Regions from separate parts of the Nocardiopsis moroccensis genome, predicted to be linked through region 1. Evidence: riboswitches for the same ligand, from Rfam matches in the RefSeq annotation. Region 1 holds a riboswitch; each other region holds the start of a gene.
What was found. Region 1 has a riboswitch for cobalamin ahead of ACUKCB_RS24635 (ABC transporter substrate-binding protein). Riboswitches for the same ligand answer to the same signal wherever they lie in the genome.
Positions count from the first base shown of each region.

Region 2: another riboswitch for cobalamin. It lies ahead of ACUKCB_RS04910 (ABC transporter substrate-binding protein); the one in region 1 lies ahead of ACUKCB_RS24635 (ABC transporter substrate-binding protein).
Region 3: another riboswitch for cobalamin. It lies ahead of metE (5-methyltetrahydropteroyltriglutamate--homocysteine S-methyltransferase); the one in region 1 lies ahead of ACUKCB_RS24635 (ABC transporter substrate-binding protein).

Region 1 is NZ_CP199747.1:5,565,568-5,575,980, reverse strand. Features, by position in the region: gene ACUKCB_RS24645 (ABC transporter ATP-binding protein) at 1-618, opposite strand, end outside; gene ACUKCB_RS24640 (FecCD family ABC transporter permease) at 615-1,631, opposite strand; gene ACUKCB_RS24635 (ABC transporter substrate-binding protein) at 1,628-2,671, opposite strand; cobalamin riboswitch at 2,731-2,943, opposite strand; gene ACUKCB_RS24630 (acyltransferase) at 3,017-4,108, opposite strand; gene ACUKCB_RS24625 (hypothetical protein) at 4,281-4,667, opposite strand; gene ACUKCB_RS24620 (lysostaphin resistance A-like protein) at 4,987-5,688, shown strand; gene ACUKCB_RS24615 (serine hydrolase domain-containing protein) at 6,116-7,519, shown strand; gene ACUKCB_RS24610 (response regulator) at 7,568-8,218, opposite strand; gene ACUKCB_RS24605 (sensor histidine kinase) at 8,215-9,384, opposite strand; gene msrA (peptide-methionine (S)-S-oxide reductase MsrA) at 10,265-10,413, opposite strand, start outside.
Region 2 is NZ_CP199747.1:1,169,743-1,180,155, reverse strand. Features, by position in the region: gene ACUKCB_RS04920 (RHS repeat-associated core domain-containing protein) at 1-1,886, opposite strand, end outside; gene ACUKCB_RS04915 (LamG-like jellyroll fold domain-containing protein) at 3,181-6,702, opposite strand; cobalamin riboswitch at 7,215-7,396, shown strand; gene ACUKCB_RS04910 (ABC transporter substrate-binding protein) at 7,422-8,468, shown strand; gene ACUKCB_RS04905 (FecCD family ABC transporter permease) at 8,477-9,568, shown strand; gene ACUKCB_RS04900 (FecCD family ABC transporter permease) at 9,565-10,413, shown strand, end outside.
Region 3 is NZ_CP199747.1:515,110-525,522, reverse strand. Features, by position in the region: gene ACUKCB_RS02140 (DUF3558 domain-containing protein) at 1-413, shown strand, start outside; gene metE (5-methyltetrahydropteroyltriglutamate--homocysteine S-methyltransferase) at 520-2,820, opposite strand; cobalamin riboswitch at 2,961-3,190, opposite strand; gene ACUKCB_RS02130 (polysaccharide deacetylase family protein) at 3,405-4,961, shown strand; gene ACUKCB_RS02125 (polysaccharide deacetylase family protein) at 5,086-6,615, shown strand; gene ACUKCB_RS02120 (quinone-dependent dihydroorotate dehydrogenase) at 6,768-7,907, opposite strand; gene ACUKCB_RS02115 (proteasome assembly chaperone family protein) at 7,904-8,827, opposite strand; gene ACUKCB_RS02110 (ABC-ATPase domain-containing protein) at 9,092-10,413, opposite strand, start outside.

The DNA.
Region 1 (10,413 bases):
CAGGTTGAGGTCGTGCAGGGCGATCACGGCGGTCACCGGCAGGCCGGTGACCAGTTCCAGCAGGTCGAGCTGGTACTGGATGTCGAGGTGGTTGGTGGGTTCGTCGAGCAGGAGCTCGCCGGGTTCCTGGGCCAGGGCCCGGGCGATCTGGGCGCGCTGGCGCTCCCCGCCGGACAGGGTGTGCCAGGACTGGTCGGCCCGGTCGGTCAGGCCGGTGCGTTCCAGTGCCCGCGTCACGGCCGCCAGGTCGTCCGGGCCCATGGGTGACCAGGAGCGGCGGTGCGGGATGCGACCCAGTGCCACCACGTCGCGGACGGTCAGCTCGGTCTGGGTGTGCGCGTGCTGCTGGACGGTGGCCACCCGCCGCGCCACGGCCCGGCGTCCGACCCGGTTCAGCGGGCTCCCGTCCAGGGTGACCACGCCGGCGGAGGGGCCGAGTACCCCGGCGAGCAGCCGCAGCAGGGTGGACTTGCCCGACCCGTTGGGGCCCAGCAGGCCGATGGTCTCCCCCGGCCGGGGGACGAGGGTGACGCCGTCGAGCAGGATACGGCCGCCGATTCCGAGGCTGACCCGGTCGGCGCGCAGCCCCTCCCCCGAGGCCCGGACGAGTTCGTTCAAGTCTTGCTCCTCACGCGGTACAGCACGGCGACGAAGGCGGGCACGCCGATGAGGGAGGTGACCACCCCCACCGGGATCTCCTGCGGGTCCAGCGCGGTCCGGGCGACCGTGTCCACCCACACCAGGAAGACCGCGCCCGCCAGCACGGTGACCGGCAGCAGCCTGGCGTGGGAGGAGCCGGTGAGCGCACGGGCGGCGTGCGGCAGGACCAGTCCCACGAAGCCGATCGCGCCGGCGGAGCTGACCAGGACCGCGGTGAGCAGCGCGGTGGCGCTCAGCAGCAGCACCCGGGCCCGGCCCACCTGGACGCCCAGGTTCGCGGCGGCCTCCTCACCGAAGGCGAAGGCGTCCAGGGTGGTGGTGTTCGCCAGGCAGACGGCGAGCACGAGGCCGAGCACGGCGGCGCACAGGAGCACGTCGGTCCAGCCCGCGCCGCTGAGGGAGCCCAGCAGCCAGAACAGCACCCCGCGGGTGGTCTCTGCGTCCGCTGAGGTCAGCACGGTGAACGAGGTCAGCGCCGAGAACAGCTGCATGGCCGCGACCCCGGACAGCACGACCCGGTCCATACTGCCGCCCAGGGAGTGGCTGAGCAGCATCACCATGGCGAAGGAGAGCAGGGCGCCCACGAAGGCACCCGCCGACAGCGAGACCACACCGGCGCCCCAGCCGAGCACGATCACGGCGACCGCACCGGTGGAGGCGCCGGAGGAGACCCCCAGGACGAAGGGGTCGGCCAGCGGGTTGCGCAGCAGGGACTGCATCACCGCGCCGCACAGGGCCAGCCCCGCCCCGCAGACCGCGGCGAGCAGGGTGCGGGGCATCCGCAGGTTCCACACGATCCCCTCGCGCAGTTGCGACAGCGGGCTCTCGCCGAGGCCGAACCGCGCCGCGACCGACCGCCAGACCTGGGCCGGGGTGATGTCGGCGGGGCCGATGGTGACTGCGACCGAGACCGACAGGGCCAGGAGCAGGAGACCTGAGGTGATGAGCAGTGCCGGGCGGGCACCTCTCACCGGGTGTACCCGAGCTCGCGCAGGCCGTCCGCGACCAGCTCGATGCCCTCGACCGTGCGGATGGAGGGGTTCATCGCCTGGCCGCTGAGCAGGACGTACCGCTCCTCGCGCACCGCGGTGAGGTTGCGGGTGGCCGGGTTGGTCTCCAGGAAGGCGATCTTGGCCTCCGCGGTCTCGGCGGTCTGGGACTCACGGGTCAGATCGCCGAGCACGATGACGTCGGGATCACGGTCCGCGACGGTCTCCCAGTTGATCTGGGGCCACTCGTCGTGGGTGTCGTCGAAGGCGTTCCGGGCGCCGACGGCGCCGGTGATGGCCCCGGGGGCGCCGCAGCAGCCCGCGAGGTAGGGCGACTGGGAGTTGGCGAACCAGTACATGAGGCTCACGTCCGAGACCTCCAGGTCCTCGGTCGCGGTGTCCACCCGGAGCTGGAGTTGCGAGACCAGTTCCTCCCCGCGCTCCTGCACCCCGAAGACCTCGGCCAGATCGTGGATCTCGCCGTAGACGGAGTCCAGGGTGAGCGGTTCGCTCCGGGAGCCGTCCCCGCCGCTCTCGTTGTCCTTGCCCGCGGCGCAGTCGGTCGGGGAGACGTAGGTGGGGACGCCCAGTTCCTCGAACTGTTCGCGGGTGGCGACGCCGCCGGTGCCGAGCGTGGAGACGAAGGAGGCGGTCACGAAGTCGGGGTCGGCCTCCAGGACCCGTTCGAAGGAGGGGTTGTTCTCGGCCAGCCGGGGGATGTCGGCGTTGGCCTCCTCCAGCCCCGTCATGATCGGGTCGGTCCAGGTGGCGGTGCCGACCACCCGGTCCTCCAGGCCCAGGGAGAGCAGGATCTCGGTGGACCCCTGGTTGAGGGAGACCACCCGTTCCGGGGGTGTGTCGAGGGTGATCTCGTGGCCGCAGTTGTCGATGGTGCGGGGGTAACCGGATGCGGTGGCCGCTTCGGTGCTGTCGTTTTCCCGGTCTCCCGGGACACCGCAGGCGGTGAGGGCGAGGGCGGGGACGAGCAGGAGGGCGAAGGACGGGAGCGCGTGACGCGGCATGGGGACGCCTCGGGTTCGGGGCTCGAACGCGGAGCCCGGCACGGGTTCGCCTCCGCGCACTCGACGCGGAGGGGCCAGCAGGTCTTCGGACTCGGGTTCCTCCGGACGGGGTGCCTTCCCGGGTCGGTGCCGCGCGGACGCTGCCGCCCGCGCACCCGTGCCCCAGTGGCTCGCGTACCCCGCCCGTCCCCCACACCGCTGCGCGTCAGTTCCGGATTCGCACCGGATTCCCTGACCACCTGAGTGGTACGACTGGCCCGGGAAGGATAACAAGGGCCGCGTGCCCCTCCCGGCCCCGGGCGCGGTTTGCCCCGGGGGTCCGTGGGCGGCGGTGGTGCGGCCGGATCAGACGATGACGCGCAGCAGGGGGACCCGCTGGGCGAGGGCCACCAGCACCAGGCTGATCGCGGCGGTCGCGACTGCGTAGCCCACGGCGGCGAACAGCGCGAGGAAGCCGTCGGGCACGCCCCAGAGGTCGCGCAGCGTGTACAGCACCATGACGTGCACGAGGTAGACGCCGAGGCTCAGCCCGGACGCCACCCGGACGGCCCGCCTGGTGGCCGCGGCGGTCGGACCCTGCGCCATGGCCAGTCGGGTGCCCGCGGTGCGCAATACGAGGTAGGCGCCCGCCCCGGCGAGGATCATCGGCAGGGAGAGGAAGCCGTAGAAGTACTCGCCGGCGGGGCCCCACTCCCCCGCCATGCGGGCGGCCGTCCCGGCGCCCGCGGCGGTTCCGGCCACGCCCAGGACGAGCGCGACGGCTCCGTAGCGCGTGGTCCGGGGGCCGGTGTCGGCGGTCAGCAGCAGCCAACCCAGCAGGTAGTAGCCGAGGAACGGCAGGAAGCGGGTGACGGCGCTCGCCCCGCCGGCCCCCTCGACCAGGGACAGCAGCTGGTCGGCGATCCCCACCGCGAACGCCACCCCGGTCAGCCACCACAGCCCGGTGCGCGAGGTGTGTGCGACCACCGTGCGCAGGAACGGGGTGAACAGGTAGAGGCCCGCGATGACGTAGAGGAAGTACAGGTGGATCGACGGCGATCCCGAGGCGGCCTGGGCGGCGGCCTGGGAGGCGTCGATGCCCTCGCGCCAGTAGTGCCAGAGCAGGTAGGCGGCGCTCCAGACCAGCAGGGGCACACCGATCCTGGCCCACCGCTTGCGGTAGAAGTCACCCGCGCTCTCCTCGCGTGGGCGCAGCAGCAGCGCGCCGCTGATCATCACGAACACCGCGACGCACCAGCGCACGGCGGCGTCCACGACGTTGGCCGTCCACCACGTGGGACCGCCGAGCTCGGCCTGGAGGGTGCTCACCAACGGGGAGTAGGCGTGCACGAGGATGACCGCGACCATGGCGGCGACGCGGGCGAACTCCATCCAGGATGTGGCCGGAACGGTTGGGGGTGGGGCCTGGGCGCCCACCGGGGCTCTCTCGACTCGCACCCCCCATCGATACCACTTCGTTATCTTCGAGTTCAACCCGCGTTACCGATCGGAAAGCCCGGACGGCGGCGGGCCCCAGCGGCTTCCGGCAGCGCGGGCACGGCACGGCGGGCTGGTCCGAGCACCGGCCCGCCGTGCCGCGCCGTTCGGTCTCCCGTCGGCCGACGAGGGCTCAGCCCTCCTCGGGGATGGCCGCGGCCACCACGTCGCGCTCCTTGCGACCGAACAGGGGGAACAGGATCCGCAGACCCTGTTCCTCACCCGGCACGGTGACCACGAAGGACGAGTTGATCACCCGCTCGCGGATGCGCGAGCGGACCAGACCGGCCCGGCGCAGGGTTATCAACAGTTCCTTGGGCTTGGCGAACGTCGGGTCCGCCTCGAAGATGAACAGACGCCGGTCGGTCATCGCCAGGTACATGGGGACCGGGCTCGGGATCATGACCATGCCGCTGCCCAGGGCCACCGAAACGGCCGCGGTGGCCGCGGTTCGGCCCACGGAGACCGACTTGAGGTTGACGATGGTCGTCACCTCGACCCGCTCGTCGGATTCGAGCATGGGTTCGAGGGTCGCGAGAAGGTGCCGACGGCGTCTTCCGTTCACGGGTACTGCTCATGAGGGGATCGTGCGGAACCGGACGGGGGGTCCGTCCGGCGACGACCGGGGCCGCGTGCGCCGGCGCCTGCCCGGGCCGGAGGGGTGCGGCGGGGACCGGTCGCCGTGAAACGTCGCCCCAGCCTGCCACAGGGCCCGGGGACGCCGATCGGCAGCCGGTTCGGCAACGGCGGGGCCGCGGTCGGTCCGGGAGCGGTCTCCGGCGCTAGGTTGGTCGGTGACCGAGCCGTCCACAGGACGCTCCCGAACCTCCGAGGCCCCGTTGAACGAAACTCCCCCCGCACCGGCTCCCGTCCGCTCGTCAGCCCTCTTCCTGGCCGGAGCCCTCCTGTGCTTCGTCGCCCCGCCGCTGGCGGTGGGCATCCTGGCCCCGGTGCCTCCGCCGCCCTGGACGCTCATCGCCCTGGCCCTGGTCGAACTCGTGGCCGCGACGGCACTGGTGCTCTGGTGGCTCCGCCGCCGAGGGCTGACGCCGGCCGACGCCGGACTGACGTGGCGTTCGTGGAAGCGCGACGCGCTCATCGGCGCCGCGACCGTGCCGCCGCGCCTGCTCCTGGAGTTCGGTGTGCTGATCCCCATGGCCGGAGGGATCGACAACCCCGGTGTCCAGGAGGTGCTCACCAACGCCTCGGCGGGGCTGACCGCGCTCACGGCCGCCCTGGTCCTGGGTGTGGTCGGCGGAGGAGCGGCCGAGGAACTGTACTTCCGCGGTTTCCTGCTGGGAGCGCTGCCGAAGCTGTTCGTCCACCGCAGGGCCGCCCTGTACACGGCAGCCGTGGTCTCGGTGCTGCTCTTCGCCGTGCTGCACCTGCCGACCTCGGCGCCCGACGTGGCCGCCATCATGGTCGCCGGACTGGTCTACACGGCCCTGTTCCTCACGACCCGCCGGATGACGGCGACCGTGGTGGCGCACTCGCTGTGGAACACCGCTGCCGTGGTGGCCGTACTCGTGATCTACGGCTGAGTCCCGGTCAAGACCGTCCCAGACCCCTGGGCCAGGTATCGGCCCCATGGGAGCTGAACGCGACCCGCCACCCCGGGAGGCGGGTCGATCGGCCGCCGTCGGGTGCACGGTGCCCGGCCGCCCGATGCCTGGCGGCCCGGTGTCCGGTGTCCGGTGTCCGGTGTCGAGGGTGCCGCTCGCGGCCGTGCAGCCGATCTCTGCCGATGGTCATGACGCGGACCTGGTTCGAGGGCGACTGTCTGCAGGGTGAAAAGGAGGGCGGCCCACGGGCTTCGGCCTCAACCCTCCGGGCGAACACGGCTCACTCTCCGGGGTGAGGCGCAACGGTGCTGCGATGGTTAACGTTTCTTCCATGATGACCCGACGCGGGATGAGATTCCTTTCCTCTCATCTTTTTCCAACCCTCAGATCCGCTCTCACACTTTCCATGACAGTCGGCATGGCTTTTATCTTTACTTCGCTTCCGGTGCACGCCGACACAGCAGGAGAAGAACTGGTCGACACCTACCAGGAGGCGTACGACAACCCCGGCCTGGCTGTGGCGGTGATCGACGGTGACTCGGTCGAGACCATGGTCCGCGGCAAGGATGGAAACGGGGAAGCCATCACTTCGGACACACGTTTTCGGATCGCCTCGATGAGCAAGTCGATGACCGCGGCGTCGATCATGCTCCTGCTGGAACGAGGAAATTTCGATCTCGACGATCCGGTCGTCGATGTTCTACCGGAGTTCACCATGGCGGATCCGCGGTTTCGCGACATAACGGTCCGTCACCTCTTGAGCCACACCTCGGGTCTGTCGATCAGAACAAACAACGAGTACGCGTTTCCGCCCCCACGCAGTGCCGAAGATTCCGTCAACGCACTCGCGGACAAGACCTTGGACGCCGCCCCGGGTGCGCAGTACGAGTACCACAACACAAACTACTCGGTGGCCGCGCGGATCGTTGAGCTCCAGTCAGGAAAGCCGTTCAACGAGTTCATGGAATCGGAGTTGTTCGCCCCGCTCGGCATGAACGGGACCACCGCCACGGAAGGCTGTTCGGATCCGGCGGACGGGTTGGCTTCAGGGCACGAGACGATTCTCGGCCTGGCGTTCACCGTCCCGGAGATGCCCGGCACATGCGTGGGGAACGGCGGTGTCGTCTCGTCCCTGGACGACATGGTGCGGTGGGTGCGGTTCAATCAGGGAACGCTCGGTGTCGACCTGTTGAGCACAGAGTCCCTGGAGGAGATGCACACGGCCCAGCCAGGAGCCGATGGCCACGGTTTGGGATGGGAAGTCCGTCCCGAACAGGAGTGGGCTCCGCAGCCGCTGATCGGCCACGGCGGCGCCTTGGCGACCTGGACCGGCGACATGGTCTTCTCACCCGGAACCGGAGAGGCCGCGATCGTTCTGGGCAACAGCGCCGGTGCGCCCGGGCTGCTGTCGACGAACCTGCTGGCCGAACGGAGCGGTGCGGAAACGACCCGGATGAGCAATCCTCTGACCGTCGTGAACGCGGTCCTGCTCGGACTGACCCTTTTCCTGGGTGCGGTCCTCACGTTCACCGTGGTGCGCGCGCGGCGCTGGGCGGTGCGGCGCCAGAAGAGCAGCTGGCCCGGAGTGGCGCTTCGGCTGACGCCACTTGCGCTCGTGACCGTCATCGGGGCACTTCTTCCGACGCTCATCGGCGTCCAGGGCGGCTCGTTCAGCTTCCAGTACTGGATCGTCGCCGCCTGGATGATGCCTCTGCTCGCACTACTCTCCCTGGTGTGTCTCACACTCGGTACAACCGCGATCATCCGCCGGGTCCTGTGTTACGGAAAGGCTCGGAGACAGGTGGCGTGAACCGAACCCTCCGAGACCCGCGAACCGACCACCGCCGGGAACGGGAGATCATTCCGCGCGGACGAGGCCGTGTTCGTAGGCGTAGATCACCACGTGGACGCGGTCCCGCAGCCCGAGCTTCATCAGGAGCGCCCGTACGTGGGTCTTGACCGTGTTCTGGGTCAGGTGAAGCTTCGCCCCTATTTCGGCGTTGGACATGCCCGCGACGATCAGTTCGAAGACTTCGCCCTCACGCGGGGTGAGGGCGTCCAGCGCATGGGCGTCGGTCCCCGGTGAGCGGCGAAGCATACCGATGATCTTGGTCGCCACACCCGGTGCCAGGGCGGACGTGCCAGCGGCGACGTCATGGACCGCCCGGCAGAGTGCGGCCGGACGCGTGTCCTTGGTCAGATAACCGCTCGCGCCGGCTCGGACGGCGGCGACCACGAGCTCGTCGGCGTCGAACGTCGTGAGGATCAGCACCCGCGTCGACGGTGACAGGCGCGTGATCTCCTCGGTCGCGCTGACACCGTCGAGCCTGGGCATCCGGATGTCCATGAGCACCACGTCGACGCGGTGGGAGCGCACGACCTCGATCGCGGACCGACCGTCGCCCACATCACCGACGACCTCGATCCGCGGGTCGGCCTCCAGCACCGTCCGGAGCGCGCCGCGCAACAAGTCCTGGTCGTCGGCCAGGAGTACCCGTACGGAGCTCATTGGAATTCCTTGGTCGGTAGTCGCGCAGCCAGCATCCATCCACTCTTCCGCGTCACGGTGAACGTACCGTCCGCGGCTTCGACCCTCTCCCGTGCGCCCACCAGTCCGGTCCCCGCGGAGCCGCCGTGCAGCGCGCCGGCTCCGCCGTCGTCATGAACCTCAAGGAGGGCGTACGGGCCCTGCCACTCAAGGCGGACCCGCACGGCGACCGGAGGTCGCACATGGCGAAGCGCGTTGGTGATTCCCTCCTGTGCGACACGAACGAGGGCCAACTCGGCCCCGATCGTCAGCGGCCTGCGTTCTCCGGCCTCCTCGAAGGTCACCCGGTGCAGCGGTGTCGTCGCCGCCTCCGCCAGCTCCGGCAGTGCGGCCACGGTCAGTGGACGCTCGTCCCGGTCGGGGCGTTCCGCATCCAGCACGGTCAACATGGCTCGCAGCGCCCCGAGCGCGTCGCGTCCCGCCTCGGCCACGTCCTCCAGTTCCCGGCTCGTGCCGACGTCGCTCGTGGTGACAGACGCCGCATCGACCCGCGCGACCATGACCGTGAGCGAGTGAGCGATGACATCGTGCAGGTCACGGCGGATATGCGCCCGTTCGGTGGCGATAGCGGCATCCAGTCGTAGCTGCTCCGCACGAGCGGCCCGCTCCCTCCTACGGGCCGCCGCGATCGCGGCGGCCCACACCGCGATGACGATGCCCATTCCGATCGCGCCCTGGACCAGGGGTGCCCACCCGGGGACGGAGCCCTCGATCCGGGTCCAGGAGAGCAGCCCGGCGATGACGATTCCGATGAAACTCACCAGGAGCGCGGCGAGGCGCAGCCGAGGTTCCGCGACGGTCGTGAACCGCCACAACGCCAGTAGAAAGCACACCGCGGACGGAAGCGCGCTGGGCTCCCACCCGGGCACGGGCGTCAACACCAGTCCCAGCATGGCTGCCGAGGCGACCGCGAAACCCGTGGCGGGGCGGCGGCGGGCCACCTCGATCGCGGCGTGCAGTGCCACCGCCGCCAGGACTGTCGCCGTGACCTGCCATGCCCGTGCTCCGTTGAGGACGAGGAGGGGCACCACCAGTACCGACAGCGGCGCGAAGACGCAATGGACGATCAGGTTGGCCCGGAACGCCCGCGCCTCGCCTCGATCGTCAGGAATCGGATGTCCTTCCATGGTCACCTCGGTGCCGGGTCGGCAGGCCGCGGAGGAAATGGCGCGATCGCGCCGAGCACGATTAAACCACGTTGTCCACGGACCCGACCCACTGCCATGGAGTGCCCGGTGATCTCACTCTTCGGGGTGAGGAACAATGGCGTTGCGACCGTTACAATCGGCGCCGCGGTGACCGGAGATGCGTTACGCACTCTTCTGGATCAGGCCCGCACAGAGGCTGTGAACTGGCTTTACAGGCGATCCCCGGGCCTGGTCGAACGCCGGGTGAACACGTGGGACCCTCGACCCTCCCTTTCACCAACCGCCCCGATTCCGCTGACCCAATCCTCATACATGACCCCTGGACGATCCGGTTATCCGGCAATCCAATTCACACGATGTGGATTTCGGGGTTCTGTTGCGCGCACCGGCCCGCACCCGAATACCACCTACTCGGACTGGTACCACCGGCGCGGGCCCGGGGTCGGGAACTGGCATCCAGGAGTTCGTGGAGGGGCGCCGTCCTGCTCGCCGCGAAGGAGTCGCGGGGCCGACCGCGTCGAAGGCGTCCGCCAGCGCGGCAGCGTCCAGCGGATGGCACAGGGCGTTGTCGAAGTCTTCGCGCAGCCGGGAGGCCAGGAGGACGTCCTCGTCGCTTGAGCATCAGCCCTGGCCCCGGTGGGCAGGGCCGGTCGCGAACAGAACTCTGCGACGGCCGGTGAGCAGGCAGTGCGGTCCGATGGTGCGGCCAGGCCCGGCGAATCGCTGAAAACCCCCGCTCTGGCACGCCCCGCCATCCGCGCGGGGCCGTGAGGGCCCGACCATCATCGACTGGCGGCTGAGGCCGCCGCTCAGCCGCCAGTCAAGCGTGCGCGGACGCACTCGTGTGTACTCGGAGGTACTACTCAGCCGCGTCATCGGTGGTGGCCACCCCGATGGGGCAGCTGGCACCGGTGCCACCGATCCCGCAGTACCCGCCCGGGTTCTTGGCGTCGGACAGGTACTGCTGGTGGTAGTCCTCGGCGAAGTAGAACGCCCGGAGCGGGGCGA
Region 2 (10,413 bases), 1.8 Mb from region 1:
TCGACACGGGAGACGAGGTTGAGGATGCGGGCGTCGGTGTTGTTGACGTAGGTGGTGTTGACGCACTTCTCGTCGCCGTCGACGTCCACGTCACCGTGGTCGCGGACCCGTGTGACGGCGCCGTCGTCGTTGACGGTGTTGTCGACCCGGGCCTCAAGCCAGGAGTCATCAGCGAGACGGGTGAGGCTGATGACCTGTTCTGTCGCGATCTTGGTGGCGGTCTGCTCACCCCAGTCATGGGTGACCTTGGCGGTCTGCTTCCACCAGGGGGTGGTGATCTCCCGGGAGATGTCCTGGCCGCCCTCGCCGTCGCGGACGATGACCTCGCGGACGGTACCGTTCAGTTCCTTGTGGTCGGTGTGCTCGACCCCGCGGGAGTCGGTGACGGCCACGGAGCGTTTACCCGAGGGCTGCTTGTCCTCGTGCATGCCCTGGAAGTACAGGTACTCGGTCTCGGTGCGTTCCTCGTCCTCGTGGCCGGTACGTACGATGACGCGGTCGTAGCCGCGCCAGTCGGCCCAGGTGCGGTACTTGTCCTTGACCATGCCATCGGCCTCGGTGTACCGCCAGGCCGGGTCACCGACATAGTCGTAGCTGGTGGTGAGCGTGGGCTGGTCCGAGACCAGGTCCACTTCGTTGACCTCGGTGACCACGTACTTGTGGAACCAGTCGGTCAGTTCCACCCCGCCCTCGGGGGTCCACAGCACCGGGTAACACCGCTTGGTGTTCTCGTGCGGCTCCGGCGTTTTCCCGGGTTCGCACTCGGGTTGGGAGTAGTTGATGTCGAACTGGCCGCCGGACTCGGTGTAGATCGAGGTGATCCGCCAGCGCAGCATGGGGGCGATGTCGTCGGAGGGCGAGTCGACCCGGTTGGGCATCTGGGTGCCCGCGAAGCTGATCTTGGGCAGTGACTCGGTGCCGCCGACCTTGCCGACGTGTTCGATGGAGTCCAGCCACAGGGTGGGGCCGGTACCGTCCCCGGACTCGGGGAAGGAGTGCTCCAGTTTCCAGGTGTCCACGTCGGTGTAGGAGTCACCATCGCGGACCTGGGTGGTGATGGCATCGAGCTTCTTGGTGGACCAGAAGGTCGGCGAGTGCCGTCCGGCGCAGGACTGGCCCGACTTGCAGTCCTGGTCCAGGGGCACGTCGGGCCAGTGCTCGGCGTTGCCGGAGGTGCGCTTGTCGGCGGCGCAGTCGAAGGAGTCGGTGACCAGGCACCGCTCGGAGTCGGAGAAGAGCACCCGGGCCGGGGCGGTGGCGTAGACGTCGTCGCTGCGCAGTCCGTACTCGATGCGCTTGACGTTGGCCGCGCGCACGTAGGGTGTGGCGGTTTTGGTGAGGTTGCGGCCGTAGTGGTTGGTCTCGGCGTCGTAGTAGAACGTCATGACGTTGCCGTGCACGTCCACGACGTAGTCGAGGTTCCACTTGTTGGCCTGCTGGCACCAGGAGTCGGCGAAGTCGGAGTCGTAGCAGGGCTGGCCCGACTCGGGGGCGTAGACCGGCAGGGTCTGCGCCGATTCGGTCTCCGGATCGCCGCTGGACCAGCCGGGCAGGCGGTTGCGGCCGAAGAAGTACTGGGTGCCGTCGGGGGTGGTGACCTTCCAGTACTCGCCGTCGTGGGCGCCGTTGTCTGCGCCGGTGAGGCGTTCGACCCTGGTCCCGTCGTCGTTGGACAGCCGGTAGGAGCCGTCGTCGTCCTTGATGAGCGCACCGGAGTGGCCGGTCATCGACAGGGTGACGTTGTCGGTGTTCCAGCACAGGTCTCCGGTCTCGTGCCCGGAGTCCACGCAGGCGGAGTAGCGGCGTTCGATCGCGCCGGGGGCGTAGGCGAACCCGTCACCGATCCAGGAGGTCTGGTTGTTGGAGGTGGCGATGCGCCCGTCCACCCCGCCGGAGGAGTAGCCCAGCCCGACCGCCGGGTTCAGGTCGCTGGGGGCGGGGGGTGTGGCGAAGGCGTAGGACCAGGAGAAGTCACCGGACTGGTTGTTGACGTTCCAGCTGGAGGCGGCCGAGAGCTGGGTCGCCCCGTAGTCGCCGTTTCCGCCGGCCGGGGCGGCGGCCAGAGCCACCAGGGAGCCCTGGGGCGCGGCGCTCACCCGGGCGGTGATGTGGTTTTCCCCGGTGTCGTTGTCCAGGAGTACGGCCGAGTCATGGGCGGCGGTGTCCTCGTCCGCACAGGACTCGTCGAGCACGCACTCGTCGAGCTCGACCATGGTCAGACGGGAGGCGTAGTCACCGCCGAATGCCTCGGCGAAGCCGGAGTAGTCGACGCCGAGCTCGACCGGCGCGACCGACGCGGAGTCGTCGGTGCGACTCACCCGCAGCAGCAGACCGTTGACCCCGGCCTGCTCGGCCTGGTCCCGGTCCAACACCTCGACCTGGGCCGAGGCGACCGGTTCCGGTTCGGGGACCTCGACCGGCTCGACCGGCGCGGGGGCCGCGAGAGTCCGGGATTCCTCCTCGGCGGCGCTCTCCTCGGGCTCGGAGGGGTCCGAGTGCCGTTCCCGCTCGGCGGCGGTCCCGTTCCCGCCGCGGTCGGCCTCCTCGTCCGTTGCGGTGGCGTCAGGATCCTCGGCGGGTGCGGCTTCCCCGTCCGCGGACTCGGGTTCTTCGGATTGCTGCTCGGCCGCCTGTTCCTCGGCTGCCTCTGCTTCGTCGGCCGCCTTTTCCTCCAGGTCCCGGGCGGCCTCCGCCTCCAGCACCTCCTGCCAGTGCTCGGGGACCTCCCAGTCCTCGAACTCCTCACCGCTGACGGCCCCCACGGTGACCAGTGAGTCCTCCTGGGAGCTGAGTGTCCGCGCCCGGTCCTGTTCCAGGTCGACGTCGACACTGGTGGCCTCCGGCCAGGCCACGGAGGCCGGGGCGGTCATCGCGGCCTCGGCGACCGCGTCGTCCTCGGACAGGGCCTCGGTGACCGCCTCGCTCCCCTCCACGGAGGGTTGTTCGGCCACCTCCGGGCGGGGGTTGTAGGCGGTGGCCGAGGCCGGGAGCGTGTTCAGCAGCCCGGCGAACACCACCAGGGCCACGGGGTAGACGATGGCGCGGCGGATCGGTCCGGGCCTGGTCGAGGGGGCGGGTTCAGGGGTGTCACTGCGCGGGGTCACAGCAAGCCTCCTGTCACCCCGCCTTCCGGGGCGGGGCGACGGTTACGAGGGGAAAGGGGCGGGGGTGGAGCCTGGGTCAGCCTCGCGGGGCGGGGATCCGTCCCGCGTAGACCTGGGAGAGTTCGCGTTCGTTGAGCACGCCTTGGTAGGTGTGGGCGTCGTCGAGGTCGCCGGACCAGAAGTAGGTGTTGGCACCGCGGTGCTGGGCGCTGCCGATGCGTACCGGCCCGTCGGCGTGCCAGGCGTGGTCGACGGCCACGCGGGATTCCTCGAATCCGTTGACGTAGAGCACGAGCTGGCCGTTGGTGTGGTCGTAGACCCCGGCCAGGTGCACCCACTCCCCCAGCCGGGCGGGAGTGGTGGAGTAGGCGTAGGTCCATCCGGCGGCCCCCTCGGTGGGGGCGTCGTCGTGAGGGGCCATCTTGAAGGTCCAGTTGCCGTTGGAGCCCTGGTAGCCCAGGTGGAAGCCGCTCTGGAACTCGCCGGCCTGGCTCAGGGCGGAGACGTTGACGCTCTCGCCGGTCTCGTCCAGGCGTGCCCAGGTGGCGACGGTGAAGCTGCGGTCGGTGCGCACGGCCGGGCCGGTGGCCTGGACGTACTCGTCGTCACCGTTGAGCCGCACCCCGGGTGAGAAGGTGATGTCGTTCTCGGCGCGGTCCCAGGCGGTGCCGGGGTCGGCGTGCAGGGCGGCGTCCAGGCCGTGGTCGGTGGAGTCGACCACCTCGGTGCCCTGGTACTCGTCCAGCGCCCAGCGTCCTTCGGGGGCCAGGGGGCGGTTGGCCAGTCTCCACACCTCGGAGTGCTGCTCGGCGTCGGTGACGGTCTCGTCCAGGACCAGGCGGTCCCAGACCTTGACGTCGTCGACGGACCCGGGCCAGTAGTAGTTTCCCGTCCCCTGGAACAGTGCCCGGCCGACGGTCAGGGGGCCGGTGGCGTTCCAGGAGCCGGTGTGGGTGGACGCTCCCTGCCGGACACCGTCGACGTAGAGGACGAGTTCTCCGGTCTGGGAGTCGTGGGTGCCCGCCAAGTGGGTCCACACCCCGGTCTCGGCGGGGGCGGAGGAGGTGACGACGGCCCACTCCCGGGAGCCGTCCCAGTGCTGGTCCTCGGGGGACATCTTGAAAACCCACTCGCCGGTGTTGCCCTGGTAGCCCAGGTGGAAGGCGCTCTGCTCCTCGCCCTCCTGGGCCACCGCGGTGTGGTGGGCGTGGGCGCGGTCCAGCTTGACCCAGGCCGACACCGAGAAGGTGCCGGAGGTGTCCACGGCCGGGTAGTCGGCGTTGATCTGGTCGTAGGGGCCGGGGTCGCCGTCGGTGTAGCCGCTGGTGTGCACGGCGGTGCCGTTCAGGCGCGGGGTGGGGTTGGTGTCGGGGTTGTCGACGGCGCCGACCCGGCCGCGCACCCACTCCACGCCTTCGGAGAGGGTGGCCCCGCGGTCGGGGTCGACGGCGTCGGCGGCGCGGCCGCCCTGGCCCTCGTCGAAGGCCAGGTGCGCGACCGGGTCGCTGGGCGGTGCCACCAGGAAGGTGTGGGCCAGGACGCAGTCGGAGGAGTTGCCGAAGGCGTCCACGGTGCGGGCGTAGATCCGGTTGGGTCCCTCCAGGCGGGGTGTGAGGGTGACGGTCACCGATCCGCCGGGGGTCTCGGGCTCGACCTCGGTGACGCAGGAGTCGTCGTTGAGGGCGTACTTGTAGCCGGTGGCGCCCTCGACCCCGTTGTTGGAGAAGGTGAACTCGCCCGGCAGCCCGGTGGAACCGTGGAAGGCGTCCCCGGCCGGGTAGTCGGTGGAGGTCACCTCCGGGCCCTGTTCGGGGCGGTCGGTGCTGACCGTCAGGTAGCAGCGGGTGGACCAGCCCGACCAGGAGACGCCGTCGTTGGCGTTGGCCCGGTAGGTGATCAGCACGTTCTCCGGAAGGGTGCCCGAGCGCACCGACTGGAAGGAGCCGGAGGACCACACGGCGATGTCGGTCCTCGCGGTGTCCACGTCATCCAGGCGTTCGCCGTCCACCCACCACGCGAAGCGGGTCTTGACCTTCTGCCGGTTGGCGGAGGTGGAGTCGCGGTCGCGCACGTAGGCGGTGAAGGTGGGGCGGGTCTCGTTGATCAGCCGGGGGTCGTCGGGGTCGGTGGAGCAAGGGCCGCCGTGGGAGTCCGACACCTGGGTGGGGACCTCAGGAGGGTTGTTGTAGTCCACCTGCAGGGTGGGGTTGGAGGCGAAGCGGCGCCAGTCCCAGTTGCTGCTCGAACGGGTCTCGTTGCCGCGCAGCCCGACCGTCGTGGTCGCGTGCCCGGCGTCACGGCTCCACACGTACCCGTCGGTGGCGTTGAACTCCACCGTCGGGGAGGCTCCGCCGGGGCAGTTGGAGCGTCCGGCGTTGATGGTGCGGGTGTCGAGCCTGGTGTTCCAGAACGAGGACGGGTTCTGGGAGTTCCAGGTGGTGTTGGAGGTGATGGCGTTGGTACGCCACAACTGCACCTGGGCGTTGGTGCACCCGTAGGCGTGGGTGACCTTGGCTCGGAAGGTGGCCCGGGTGATGTCAGCGTCGCGGGTGCGCGAGTCGATGCTGAACCGCCAGAACGCCCGCTTGGTGCTGGCCTCGTTCGGTTCGTAGCCCACGCCGGGGGTGTGCGAGGTGGAGTAGTTCCAGTACGACTGGGTGGGGTAGTTGCGGTTGACGTAGGTGCGCCCGACCCGGCTGACCGCCACCGAGGGGTCGATGTAGACCGGGTACTGGGTGGCCTCGTCGGTGAGCATCGCCGTGTCCGGGACCAGGCGGATGCTGTCCGGGGCCAGATCGACGTCCAGCAGCGCGGTGCGGGCACCGGTCGGTGCCATGACCGTGGCGTCCTCGGCCATGTCCTGTTCGCCCGAGGAGTCCCACATGGCCGGGGCGAGGGCGCTGAACACGCTCTCCTGGCCGCGGTCGCCGATGGCGTCCAGGTTGCCGTGCTCACCGAGCCGCATGGTCACGCCTTCGGTGGCCAAGCCGAGCTCCAGGTCGGCCAGCATCTCGTGCCGTGCCGCCTCCGGGGTGTGTACCACCAGCACCTGGCCGAAGCCGTCGACCCCCGCGGTCAGCACCAGGTCCACGCCGGGCAGGACGTCCGGGTAGGTGGCCTTGTCGGCCTCCAGTACCGGTGCGGGCAGGTCCTCGTGCCAGCCCAGCTCCACCGAGTTGGACCCCAGCCCGATGCTCGCCAACGCCATGTCGCCGCCGCCGGAGAAGGCGATGTCCGCGGCCGCCGCCCTGGGGCGCACCCTGCCGTCGGAGTCCGTCACCAGGTCGGTGTCGACCGGGGTCCACCCGCTGCCGTCGCGCACCCGGACTGGGTGTGCGTTCTGCTCCATCGTGAAGCTGCCGTCGGGGTTGGCCAGATGGCGTGTGGTCTCGGTAGTGGCTCCGGCGATCTCCACCGGCTCACCGGTCTCGCCGGCCCGGGTGACGGCGGCCTGCTCGAAGAGCTCCGCGGTGGAGGCTGAACCCTCCTGAGGGGACGAGCCGGGTTCCTCCTGCGCGTGCGCGGTCGAGTGGAGGAAGGGGGTGAGCAACGCGGCTGACAGGGCGGCAGCGGTCACTGCTCGCACGGCGCGGGGCATGGCGGTGTGCTCTCTAGGCCCAGGTATGGGGGATGGCCGAGCTTGTGGGGTGCGCCCCGGTTGCGGGGCGGCCTCGACCGGTTCCTGAAACCGAGAAGGAAGTTAACAGGACAAAGCGAACACGGAACCCGTGACCCACTTCACTCAAGGCACCAGAATTCCCTTGGCCTGCACCCTCCTCCTCAATTCTCCCAAAATATGCACTTGTGGCCGAGATCGGACAACCAATCAAGGTTTGAACCTAATGATCCGGAGATCTCGGGTTCACCTCCTGTCGGGCGCGGCACGGAACCACAGGCCAGGGCCTCGAACTCCTCTGACCCGGTGGTGCCCCGCGTTCACGATCCCGGGGCGGGTCCGGGTCGGAACCGGCCTCGCCGCGCCAGGAGCCCGGTCACGTCATCCACGCACCCGCTCCCGCTGCCGATCCAGGGGCCCGACGGCAAGCGGGAGCGGGCTTCCCCGGGGAAACCCCGGTGTACTACCGTGATCCGTTGATTACCGACACAAGTTCATTTCGTCGACGTCGCAGTGCACGGGAAGCCGGTGGGAATCCGGCGCGGTCCTCGCCACTGTGACCGGAGGGCGCCTCCCACACACCACTGGACCCGCACGGGTCCGGGAAGGGGGGAGGTGCGGGGCGCAAGCGCCCGACTCCGGGAGCCAGGAGACCGGCTGCGACCGTCCGCGTCATCAAACCACGAAGGATGGTTTGTTCGATGAAGCCCACCGACGCACGGGCGGCCCTGGGCCGTGCCCGTTCCGCCGCCGTCCTCGCCCTGCTGCTGGCCGCGACCGCCTGCGGCGGGTCACCCTCCTCCCCCGCCCCGGAAACCGCCGGGGAGACGATCCGCAACTGCGACGTCGACGTGGCCGCGGCAGAGCCACCGGAGCGGGTGTTCGCCGCCTACCAGCCCGCTATCGAGACCGCCCACGCGCTGGGCATCAGCGACCGCCTGGTCGGAACGGCGTTCCTGGACGCCGAGGTGATGGACGAACACGCCGCCGCCCAGGCCGAGCAGGAGTACTACCCGAACCTGCCCAGCCTGGAGGAACTGCTCAGCCACGAGCCCGACTTCGTGCTCTCCGGATTCAACGGCGTGTTCACCGACGAGAGCCTGGGGACCCGGGCCTCCCTGCGCGAACTGGGCGTCGAGAGCTGGATCCTGTCCCCGCTGTGCCCGAGCGAGGACGGCCGCACCGACGAGACCATCGACCCCGCCACGGTGACGATGGACAACGTCTACGCCGACCTGCGCGACCTGGGAACCCTCTTCGACGAACAGGAGCGCGCCGAACGGGTCATCGCCGACATGGAGGCCACCGTGGAGGAGGTCGCCCAGACCCTGGACGGCCGCGTGGCGGAGGAGGACCGGCCCACCGTGATGATCGGTCGGCCCAGCGACCAGGGGTTCCGGGTCGCCGGCGGGCCGGACTTCTCCACCGAGATCATCGACCTGGCGGGCGGGGTCAACGCCTTCGCCGACCTCGACGGCAGGCGCAACCACGACGTCGCCACCGAGGACGTGATCGCGCGCGACCCCGACTTCATCCTGGTCGACGTGTGCTGTGACGCGCGGATGACCTCCGCCGACGCCGCCGACCAGATCGAGCAGATCATGGACGACCCCGCGCTGGCCAACCTGACCGCGGTCACCGAGGGCCGGGTCGAGGGGTTCACCTTCGCCGACCGCTCCGCGGGCGTACGCAGCGCGGACGCGGTGGCCAAGGTCGCCGGGACCATCCATTCCGACCTGTTCGGGTAGGCCGGGCGATGGCCGACCGTGTGGCCGAAAGGCCCCTGTCCCCCGCCCCCGCCGAACCACACCGGAAACCGCGGCCCCCGTCCGGCGGCTCCGGGCTGCTCAGCGGTCCTTGGGGCCGAAGCGTCGGGCTGGTGGCGGCGCTGCTGGTACTCGCCGGGGCCCTGTTGGCGTCGGTACTGGTCGGCTACCAGCAGCTGTCCGTGGCCGACGTGTATGCCGCCTACGCCGGTTTCACCGGTTCCGACACCGACCTGGTCGTGCGGCACCTGCGGGTGCCGCGCACCCTCGCCGGGCTGGCCGTCGGAGCGGCCCTGGGCGTGTCCGGGGTCCTGGTGCAGGGGGTGACCCGCAACCCCCTCGGTGACCCGGGCATCCTCGGCATCAACGCGGGGGCGGCCCTGGCCGCGGTCCTCGCGATCAGCGTGCTCGGGGTGTCGGCACTGCTGGGCTACGTCGCCTTCGCCTTCCTGGGCGCGGCGGTGGCCGCCTGCGCGGTCTACGCCGTCGGGTCGCTGGGCCCGGACGGGGCCGGCCCGGTCAGGCTCGCGCTCGCCGGCGCCGCGATCTCGGCCCTGCTGGGGTCGCTGACCTCGGCGATCATCCTGCGCGACCGTGCGAGCCTGGACGAGTACCGGTTCTGGGTGGTGGGTTCCCTGGCCGGGGCCGACGGTGCTGCGCTGCTCCAGGCGCTGCCGTTCCTGGCCGCCGGGCTGGTGCTGGCGGTGGCGCTGGCGCGCCCGCTGAACGCGGTGGCGCTCGGTGACGAGCTGGCCCGCTCGTTGGGGACGCGGTTGTGGCTGGTGCGCGGGGCGAGCGCGCTGGCGGTGGTGCTGCTGGCCGGGACGGCGACCGCCGCGGCCGGTCCGATCGGTTTCGTGGGGGTCGCGGTCCCGCACATCGCGCGCGCCCTGGTCGGCCCCGACCACCGTTGGGTGCTGCCGTGGTCGGCGGTGCTGGCGCCCGTCCTGCTGCTGGTCGCAGACGTCGTGGGCCGGGTGGTGGCGCGCCCCGAGGAGCTCCAGGTCGGCATCGTCACCGCTCTGGTCGGTGCGCCGTTCTTCATCCTCCTGGTGCGGCGGCGAAGGGCGGCGGGACTGTGACCGGGCGTTCCGGAGCGCTGATGCCGGGTACGGGGGTGGTCCGCCTCGGCGCTCTCTCGGTGCGGGTGTACTGGCCCGAGGTGGCGCTCGGTGGCCTGCTGACCGCCCTGGCCGCGGTGGTGGCCCTGGTCTCGCTGACCGTGGGCGACTTCGCGATGGGACTGGAGGAGGTGGTGGGCGCGCTCACCGGGCGCGGCAGTGTGATGGCGGCGCACGTGGTGGTGGAGATGAGGCTGCCGCGCGCCCTGACCGCGCTGGGGGTGGGCGCCGCGCTGGCGCTCTCGGGCGCCCTGTTGCAGAGGCTGGCGCGCAACCCGCTGGTCAGCCCGGACATCATCGGGGTCAGTGCGGGCGCCACGACCGCGGCGGTGCTGGCCATCGTCGCCTTCGGCGGTACGGCGTTGGCGGTCGCCTCCAGTGCGCTGGTCGGGGCCGTGGGCACCGCGCTGCTGCTGTACCTGCTCGCCTACCGGCGCGGGGTCAGCGGGCAGCGGCTGGTCCTGGTGGGGATCGCGCTCACCGCGATGCTGGGCGCGGCGACCTCGTACCTGCTGACCCGCACCGAACTCACCACGGCGCAGCGCGCCATGCTCTGGCTCACCGGCAGTCTGGCGAACCGGGAGTGGCCGCACGTGGCGACGGTCGCTCTGGCACTCGCCGTCCTGGCACCGGTCGCGTTCGCGCTGGCCCGTCCGCTGGCGCTGCTCCAGCTCGGTGAGGACACCGCGACCGCCCTGGGCGGCCGGGTGCAGTTCTCCCGGGCCGTCCTGCTGTTCACCGCGACCGCGCTCGCGGCCATGGCCACCGCTGTCGCCGGGCCCGTGGCGTTCGTCGCGCTGGTGGCC
Region 3 (10,413 bases), 1.1 Mb from region 1:
CCGAGGTGCCCGAGGGCAACCCCGACGACGCCTACGGGTACCTGGAGATCGGCTACAGCCTGCCCTACAGCGCCAGCGACTCCAACGAGGCCGCCGCCCAGGACTTCCAGGAGACGATCGACAACATCACCGGCGAGGGCTACAGCGACCGCTACTCGGCGGACGACATCGAGGAGAACAAGGCCGTCGACGGCCTGGGCGACGAGGCCCACCTCGTCGTGACCAAGTACGAGATGCTGGGCAACCTGGTCCCCGAGGCCACGCTCCTGGTCCGTGCGGACAACCTCGTCGTCGAGGTCAACTACTACCTCGACGACTTCAACGGTGACACGGAGGACCTCACCCTTCCGGACGACATCGAGGGCATCATGGTCAACGCCGCCACCGAGGCGATGAACCTGGTCGGCACCTGACCCGGGTCCGGGCCGGACTCCGGTCGGGACACCGAAGGGGGGCCGCGGCTGTCGCGGCCCCCCTTCCGCCGTTCCTCCCCCGTCAGCCCCCGCCGGGGGCCACGGGTCAGCCCCCGGTCGGCGTCCGGGCGCCGATCTCGGCGCGGACCCGGCGGGCCGCCTCCACCATGTTGCGCAGGGCCTGCTCGGCCTCGGCGTAACCGCGGGTCTTCAGACCGCAGTCCGGGTTGACCCACAGGTTCCCGGCCTCCACGTGCCGCACCGCCAGCCGCAGCGAGGCCTCGATCTCCTCCACCGAGGGCACCCGCGGCGAGTGGATGTCGTACACGCCCGGGCCGATCCCCCGCCGGTAGCCGCGCCGGCCCAGGGCCGCCACGAGTTCCATCCGCGAACGGGCCGCCTCGACGCTGGTGACGTCGGCGTCCAGCGCCTCGATGCCGCCGACGATCTGGTTGAACTCCGAGTAGCACATGTGGGTGTGGACGGTCGTGGTCGGTGCGACCCCGGAGGTGGCCAGGCGGAACGAACGCACCGCCCAGTCCAGGTACTCCTGCCGCCGTTCCTCCCGAAGCGGCAGCAGTTCCCGCAGGGCCGCCTCGTCCACCTGGATGTGGCGGATGCCCGCCCTCTCCAGATCAGCGACCTCGTCGCGCAGGGCCAGGCCGACCTGGAGGGCGGTCTCGCCCAGCGGCTGGTCGGTCCGGACGAACGACCAGGCGAGCATGGTGACCGGTCCCGTCAGCATGCCCTTGACCGGCTTGTCGGTGCGCGACTGGGCGTAGGTGATCCACTCGACCGTCATCGGCTCGGGGCGCGAGACGTCACCGAACAGGATCGGGGGACGTACGCAGCGCGAACCGTAGGACTGCACCCACCCGTTCCGGGTGGCGGCGTAGCCCTCCAACTGCTCCGCGAAGTACTGGACCATGTCGTTGCGCTCGGGCTCGCCGTGGACGAGGACGTCCAGGCCGATCTCCTCCTGAAGCGCGATGACGCGGTCGATCTCCGCGCGGAGGATCCGCTTGTACTCCTCGGTGGGCAGCTCGCCCCGACGGTGCGCGGCACGCGCGCGGCGCAGCTCGGGGGTCTGCGGGAAGGAACCGATGGTGGTCGTGGTGAGCGCGGTGTCGGTGGGGGCGCCCCGCTCCTCGGGACGCTCGTAGGCATCCGGGCCCAGAGCGTCCAGGCGGGCGCGCACCCGGGCGTCGGTGAAGGACGGGGGCCGGGTCCCGACCGCGTCGAAACCGGTGTCCGCACCCTCGGACAGGACGCGGCCGAGCAGGGCCACCTCCTCGGCCTTCTGCCTGGCGAAGGCCAGCGCACCGCGCAACTCGGGAGCGAGGGCGGTCTCGGCGTCCAGGTCGATGGGGACATGGAGCAGCGAGCAGGAGGTACTCACGGTGAGCTCGTCGGTGAGGGCGAGCAGGGTACCGAGTTCGGCCACGGCGGCGGGCAGGTCCGTGCGCCAGACGTTGCGGCCGTCCACGACGCCCGCGACCAGCCGGGTGGCACCCAGGCCGGAGACCGCGGCCAGGTCCTCGACGCCCTCCGGGTCGGTGACCAGGTCGAGGCCGACCGCCTCCACCGGGGAGTTCTTGAGCACACGCAGGGCGGCGGCGCCGATGGAGCCGAAGTAGGTGGAGACCAGGAGCGCGGGGCGCTCGGTGAGAGACCCCAACCGCTGGTAGACGCGTTCCAGGTGGCCGACGGCGGCGCGGCCCTCGTCGGTGGCCAGGATCGGCTCGTCGAGCTGGACCTCGGTGGCGCCCGCCTCCTCGAGGTCGCCCAGAAGCTTGGCATAGGCGTCCAGGAGCTGGTCGAGCAGCTCGATCGGTTCCCAGCCCTCGGGAGCGTCGTCGGCGGCCTTGGCCAGCAGGAGGAAGGTGAGCGGGCCGAGCAGCACGGGGCGGGTCCGGAAACCGGCCTCGGAGGCCTCGCGGAACTCCGCGACGGGTTTGTCACCGACCAGGCGCGGCCGGGTGCTCGGGGACAGCTCCGGAACCAGGTAGTGGTAGTTGGTGTCGAACCACTTGGTCATCTCCAGGGGCGGTGCGCCCTGCTCGCCGCGGGCGAGCGCGAAGTAGCGGCGCAACTGCTCGTCCCGGTCCCCGGCCTGGGCCGGGGAGGGGAAGCGGGAGGGGACCAGGTCGAACAGGACCGCCGTGTCCAGCACGTGGTCGTAGGGGGAGAACGTGTTGGACGGGAGGTCGTCCACGCCCGCCTCCCGCAGTTGGGCGTAGACGCCCCTGCGGAGTTCGGAGGCGACGGCGTCGAATTCCCGGGCGGTGGTGTCGCCCTTCCAATAGGACTCACTGGCGCGCTTGAGCTCACGGTCGGGGCCGATGCGCGGGTAGCCGTGCACCGTGGAACGCACGGTGGTCCTGGGAGCCCCCGGGGTCGTGGTCATGAAGCTTCTCTCCCTCGTCGAAAGCCGGGTACCGGCCGCGAGGCGAGCGAGGACGCGGACATGCCGGAGAACGCTTTCTCAGCGCACGGCCGTCTCCGCCCTCGGCCCTCCCTCGGGGCACGGGACCACCGGCGGCACGGGTGCGCCGCCGGGCGGAGGCAGGTCTTCGGACTCGTGGGCGCTTCCGGCGTGAGGGCCGGTTCTCCTAGCAGTCGCCGCTTCCCAGTTCCCGACCTTTCCGGTCGGTTCACCAGTGCTTATGGCGACGGTCGTTCCCACTCACCGCTGCGGGGCAGTCCCGGAGTCGCACCGGGTTCCCTCTTTCGACACGCACCACCCGCCCCGGAGGGCCTCCGAGGTGGAAAGGATGGAGCGTGTACCTTCCACTCCTGCAAGTATAGGAGCGCCCCTCCGCCCCTGACCCCGGCGCGGCCCTCGCCCGCACGAGACGAACCCCCGCCGTGTGCTCGGCATCACAACCGACATCAGCGTTACGTGGGAGAGCGCGCCCCCGCCTCCCCCGCGAACGTTCGTCTGACGATGAACGTGGAGAACCCCAGGTGAAGCAGCAAGACCGTCCGACCATGTCCCCCGACCGGCCCCTACTCACGGTCGCGTTCGCGATGGTCGTCCTACTGGGACTGGTGTTGTCGGCGGCCAGGCCCCCGGGCCTGATCGAGGACACCGCCGAGACCCAGAGGACGGCCGGGCAGCCCGAGGAGGACGTGCGCCTCCCCGCCACCGGCGAACCCGACGAACTGACCGTCGTGGACCCCGCCGCGCTCCCCGGACTCACCGAGACCGAGATCGCCTACGAGGGCGGGAGCGAGGTCGCAGTCAGCTACCCGGCGATCCCCAACGCCGAACCCCTGGCGGACTTCCTGGACCGCACCCTGACCGCCCAGGCGCACGCCTTCGAGGCCGCGAACCCCGGTGCGCGCTCGTTCGTCGGCGAGTGGGGGCTGACCGCGGCGGAAGGCGGGATCGTGGGGGTCCGGATGACCACCACCGAAACCGACTCCGAGGAGACCCGCGAGGGCCACAGCACCTACTGGTACGAGACCGGCAAGGGCGCGGTCCACGGCTCCAGCCGTCTGCTCGCCGGACAGCAGGAGCTGGCCGAACTCAACGACCGGGTGCGCGAGGCCGTGTCGGACACCGCCGCCGCACCCGCCGCCCTGCACCCGATCAGCTCCCTGTACGACTCCGTGGGGTTCAACCCCGACGGAGACCTGGTGGTGGAGTTCGACTCCGGACAGGTCGCCCCCGCCTCCGAGGGCCGTGTCCACGCCGTGATCGACCGGGACGAGGCCCAGGACCTGCTCTCCGACCTCGGGCTGCGCGTGCGCGAGGCCGCGACCACGGGCGTACGCGAGTTCTCGGTGGCCGAGGCCCCCGAGGCGGACAAGGACGGTTCCGAGGCAGCAGCGCCCGGCGTACTGCCCCCGCGCGAGGACTCCGTCGACTGTGCCGACCCCGACACCAGGTGCGTGGCGCTGACCTACGACGACGGCCCCGGCGGACGGACCCCCGAACTGCTGGACGCCCTGGCCGAGCACGACGCCCGGGCCACCTTCTTCGTCACCGGGCACCCGGTCATGGAGAACCCGTGGATCGTGCGGCGCACCTACGCGGAGGGCCACGAGCTGGCCAACCACACGCTGAGCCACCCGGACCTGACGACGCTCGGAACCGGTTCGGCCCGCGCGGACCTGGACACGACCCAGGCCCTGGTGTACCGGGAGACCGGTTACACGATGGACCTGATGCGGCCGCCCTACGGGGCCACGGACGACGGGGTCGCCGAGCTCACCGCGGAACTGGGGCTGGCACAGATCCTGTGGAGCGTGGACACCAACGACTGGAAGGACCGCAAGGCGCACGTGGTCCGCAAGCGCGCCGTGAACGGTGCGTCCGAGGGCGCCATCATCCTGATGCACGACATCCACGACACCACCATCGACGCCTCGGTCGACATCATCCGAGAACTGGACGAACGCGGTTACACCATGGTCACGGTGTCGCAGCTGCTGGGCACGACCGAGCCCGGCGAGGTCTACGTCGACGGCGTACCCGAACCTCCCACGGAGGAGGACGGGGCGGAGAACACCGAGGAGGAGGAAGCGGGCGAGAGGAAGTGACCTGAGGGAACACTTCCGACCCGGGGCGGTGTCCACATGTGGACACCGCCCCGGGGCAGGGTCCGCTCTCCCTTATGTTGCTCCCAGCAGCCGTGCGAGCACCTCCGGACGAGGGAGTCGGGTTTTGTCGTCGAGGAGAGTCCAACCGGACCGAACCGTCCCCCGAGCGCGCCCGGGGACCCGCCCGCTCCGGTCCGGTGCCCTGCTGGTCGTGCTGGCCCTCGCACTGGCCGCCTGCGGGAGCCGGGTCGCGGACGGGGAGGACCCCGATCGGCTCGCCGTGCTGGCGGACGGGCCCCGCGAGGGTGTCGGAGAGTGGCGCGGCGACGCCGGGGACTTCACGGAACACCCGCACCAGCCGGAGGGGGTCCGGGTCAGTGTCGCCCACCCGGAGTTCGAGGACGCCGAGGCGTTCACCGAGAGCCTGGCGGCACGTGTGGACGAGGAGGTCCAGGACTTTCGCGGGGGCACCCGCGACCCGGTGAGCCTGGACATCGGCTGGGAACTGGTGGCCGCGGGTGAGGGCGTCCTCGGGGTACGGCTGGTCCGCACCGAGGAGGACATGCACGGCCTGCGCGAGGGCTACGCGACGTACTGGTACGACGCCCGCACGGGGGGCACGGCCTACTCCACCGAACTGCTGGCCGGGCAGGAGGAGTTGGCCGAGCTCAACGCGATCGCGCGCGAGGACCTGGCCGACGACGGGGACGTGGACACCGACGGCCTGCATCCGGTGCTGCGGACCTATGACTCGATCGGCTTCAACGGCACCGGAGACCTGGTGGTGGAGTTCGACGACGGGCACCTGTCACCGGCCGTCGAGGGGCACGTGCCGGACAGCGCCCCCGGACGCAAGACCGTGGTGGTCGACCACGAGGAGACCGCGCCGCTGCTCTCGGAGCTGGGAGAGCGGGCCCGGAAGGCCGCCCTCGTGGACGGAGCCGACCTGGCCCTGCCCGAGGCGGAGGGCGTCGGGCCGGGCTCCGGCGCCGCTCCGCCCGGGACCTTCACCGCGGGCGACCCCGACGTGGACTGCTACGACGGGGAGACCAAGTGCGTGGCCCTGACCTTCGACGACGGCCCGGTCGAGGCCACGGCGCACCTGCTGGACACCCTCGCCGAGAAAGAGGTGCCGGCCTCGTTCTACCTGAACGGCGACCCGGTCCTGACCCGTCCGGGCGTGCTGCGCCGGGCCTACTCCGAGGGGCACGAGATCGCCAGCCACGGGGACCGGCACGAGCACATGAACAGGATGGCCCCCGAGGCCCTGCCCGGTCAGACGGCCGCGGTGAGCGCGATGGTCCGCAGGCAGACCGGGCACACGGTGGAACTGTTCCGGCCGCCCTTCGGCGCCACCGGCGAGGGGGTGCACGCGGAGATCGCGGGCCAGGGCATGGCCGAGGTGGCGTGGACGGTCGACAGCCAGGACTGGGAGGGGCTGGACCGCGACCAGATCGTGGCGAACGTCCTCTCCCGGGTCGAGCCGGGGGCCGTGGTGCTGATGCACGACCCCCTGGCCCCCACCCTGGCGGCCGTTCCGGAGATCGTCGAGCGGCTGCGCGAACAGGACTACGTGTTCGTGACGAGCAGCCAGGCGATCGGGGGCCCCGAACCCGGAAACGTCTACCCGCCCGACTGGGACGGCGACTGGTAGGGCCGGGGTGTCGGAAGGGCCACGGCAGAAGATCCGGTCGGCGGCCGGAAAGCGGCACGGGGGCGAAGGCGGGAGTCCCCGTCGTCGCCCCCGTGCCGTCGCAGGACATCGGATCCGGGGCGGCGGCTGAACCGTCGATCCGGTTTCGTGCGTCAGTCGGCCCCGGGGGCTTCCGGGACCACCTTCAGCGCCGGGGCCGGGGCGTCGGAGCCGACGGCCTCCTGGATGGACCGGTACCCGGCGGCGCGGACCAGCCTGACCAGGCCGCGGTGGATGCGCCGGGGCCAGAACGGACCGCCGTAGATCAGCCCGGTGTAGCCCTGGACCAGGGTCGCACCGGCACGGATGCGGGCCCAGGCGTCCTCGGGGGTCTCGATACCGCCGACCGCGACCAGGGTCACCCGGTCGCCCACCCGGGAGCGCAGACGGCGCAGGACCTGGAGCGAGCGCTCCTTGAGCGGGGCACCCGACAGTCCCCCGGCACCGGCCGCCTCGACCTCGGTGTCGGGGGTGTCCAACCCGGCACGGGAGATCGTGGTGTTGGTGGCGATGACGCCGTCCAGCCCCTCGGCCAGGGCCAGGTCGGCCACGGCGTCGATGTCCTCGTCCGCCAGGTCCGGGGCGATCTTGACCAGCAGCGGCAGTTCGGGGCGGCCCGCCTCGGCGAGGGCCTCCCGGACCGCGGCGACCAGGGGACGCAACTGTTCCACGCCCTGAAGGTTGCGCAGTCCGGGGGTGTTGGGCGAGCTGACGTTGATGACCATGTAGTCGGCGTAGGGCGCCAGCCGCAGCGCGCTCAGCGCGTAGTCGGCGGGAGCCTCGGCCTCGGGTGTCACCTTGGTCTTGCCGATGTTGACACCGACCACCGGCCCCCGTCGCTGGTGGTGCAGGCGTTCGGCGACCAGTGCCGACCCCTCGTTGTTGAAACCCATCCGGTTGACGATGGCGCGGTCGGCCACGAGCCGGAACAGACGCGGCTTGGGGTTGCCCGGCTGCGGGTGGGCGGTGACGGTGCCCACCTCGACATAGCCGAAGCCCAGGGCGGCCAGGCCGCCCGGACTCTCGGCGTTCTTGTCGAAACCGGCGGCCATACCCAGCGGCCCGGGGAACTCCCGGCCCAGGGCGTGGACGGTCAGCTCGGGTTCACGCGGCCCCAGAACCCTGCCCATGGCCTCCGCCACGCCGGGAACTGCGGTCACACCGCGCAGCGCGGCGAAGCTCAGCTTGTGGACCTTCTCCGCGTCCATGTGGCGCAGGACCGAGCTGAAGAGGATCTGGTAGAACACGGTCATCCGTTTCCGTCTCCCTCGCGTTCCGCGAGGAAGCGTTCGAGTTCCGCGCCGAGCTCCTCGGCGGTGGGCAGCCCCGACCCGTCGTCGGACAGCGGAACGGTCCCGCCGTCCTCGTCCGAGCGCGAGGACATGATGTCGTCGTACTGGCGTTCCAGGTTGGCGACCACGCGTTGGATCTCCTCGGAGGCCGCGACCTGCTCGGCGATCTCCACGTCCGTGGCTCCGGCCACCTCCTCCAGGTCCTCGGTGGACACGGCCAGACCGGTGGCCCCGGCCACGTACTCGGTGGCGGCGATGGCCGCCCGCGGGTACGTGGACTGGGCGAGGTAGCTGGGCACGTGGATGGCGTAGCCCACGAAGTCGTGGCCCTTCTCCCCCAGGCGGTATTCCAGCAGGGAGACCGCGCTCCCGGGCACCTCGACCCGACCGATCCACGGGGTGTGCCCCGCCACCAGTTCGGGCCGGGTGGAGTGCGGGGTGACCGTGACCGGCCGGGTGTGCGGAACCGCCATGGGGATGCCGTGGGTACTGATGGACAGCGAGACGGCGAACCGCTCGACCAGTTCCTGGACGGCCGCGACGAAGGCCTCCCACTCACGGTCGGGCTCCGGGCCGTGCAGGACCAGGAAGGGGTTCGCCTCCTCGTCGTGCATCCGGTACAGGGCCAGTTTGGGCGGGCTGTACTCGGTCCAGGCGTTCTCGACAAAGGTCATCGGCGGCCGGCGGGAGCGGTAGTCCACCAGGAGGTCGGTGTCGAAGACCGCGACCTCCTCGGCGGTGAAACGTTCGAACAGCGCCTCGGCCATCTGTTGGCCGGCGTTTCCGGCGTCGACGAAACCGTCCAGACAGACGAGCATCGCCAGACCGGTGACGTCGTCGAAGCCGGGATGGAGTTCGTACAGGTCTGCGGGGTCACGCACCGGGTTCTCGTCTCCAAAACTGGTCGGGGCCGCAGGGGGTGCGACGCATCCGTTCCGGGTCGCCGGGAGGACGCCTCATGACACTCGACGGGGTCGCTGTGCCCTGCTTTTCCACAATACCGACCCGGAACGGGTGGGGCCGGACCCCGACCCCCCGGAGGTGAGCACGGCCACACCCTGGCCCGTGCCGCTCCCGGCCCGTGCCCACCGGGGAGCCGGACCGCGCGGCGTTGCGCGGCCCGGCGGTGAATCACCGGCGGAGGTTCACCGCTGGCCGGCTACCCGCAGGGTTCTGAGGCGGTTGAGGACCGCGGCGATCTCGTGGCGGCGCGGCAGGACGTAGTCGCCGCCGAAGTCGTCCCCGAGCAGGGTGACCCCCTGTTCGGCCAGGGCTTCCTCCAGGGAGTCCAGCGCCTCGGCCAGGGTGCGTGTCCCGTCCAGGTGCCGTCCCCGGACCAGGGCGCGCAGGGCCAGCCCCGCCCCGGTGATCTGGTTCGGGTCGACGAACTGCTCCACCGAGCGCACGTCGACGTCGCTCTCCCCGAAGACCAGGACGTCCATGTCGCGGCGCTTGAGCTTGCCGCGCCCCCGGTCGGTGCGGTCGTCCACCGACCCGGGGTCGAGGACGCGGGCGCGGGGCAGTGCGAACCGGGCGTCGGTGCGCTCGTGCGCCAGCGCGCGGGCACGCTCGGTGACGTCGTGCGGGTGGTAGGAGTCCAGCATGATCACCTGGTCGGCGACGTCGAAGTAGTCACCGCTGCCGCCCATGACCAGGACCGTGGAGACCCGGTGTTCGCGGTGCAGGGGGCGCACCAGGTCGATGAACGGCACCAGGGGTTCCCGGTCGCCGTGCACCAGGGCCTGCATGCGCTCGTCGCGGATCATCAGGTTGGTGGCGGTGGAGTCCTCGTCCACCAGCAGGGTGTGCGATCCGGCCTCCACCGCCTCGCAGATGTTGGCCGCCTGCGAGGTGGACCCGGAGGCGTTCTCGGTGCGGAAGTCGCTGGTGTCTGCGCCGGTGGGCAGGTTGCGCACGAACGGGCTGACGTCCACCCGTTCCACCCGGCGCCCCTCCTCGGCACGGATCTTGACCGCGTCGGCGCGGGTCACCACCAGCTCGCGGCCGTCCCCGGGCACGTGGTCGTACACGCCGCGCTCCAGGGCGTGCAGCAGGGTGGACTTGCCGTGGAACCCCCCGCCGACGATCAGGGTGATGCCCTCGGGCACGCCCATGCCGGTCACGGTTCCCCGGTGCGGTAGGTCCACGCTGACACGCAGGCTCTCGGGCGAGGAGAAGGGCACCACAGCCTCACCGGCCATGGGCTCGTCGCTCACCCCGCTGCGCCGGGGCAGGACCGCCCCGTCGGCGACGAAGGCGACCAGACCACGGCTGTCGAGGGAATCGCGCAGGGCGACGGTGTCGGCCACACTGTCCGCGAAGGCCTCGGCCTCCTTCTGGTCGATCTCGTCCCAGTCGAGGTCGTCGACCAGCTCCGGAACGGTGCGGCAGAGCTCACGCTCGGCGCTGCGGCCGTCGATCCGGCGCCCGTGCCCGGGCAGGTCCAGGCCGATCCGCAGGTCCAGCG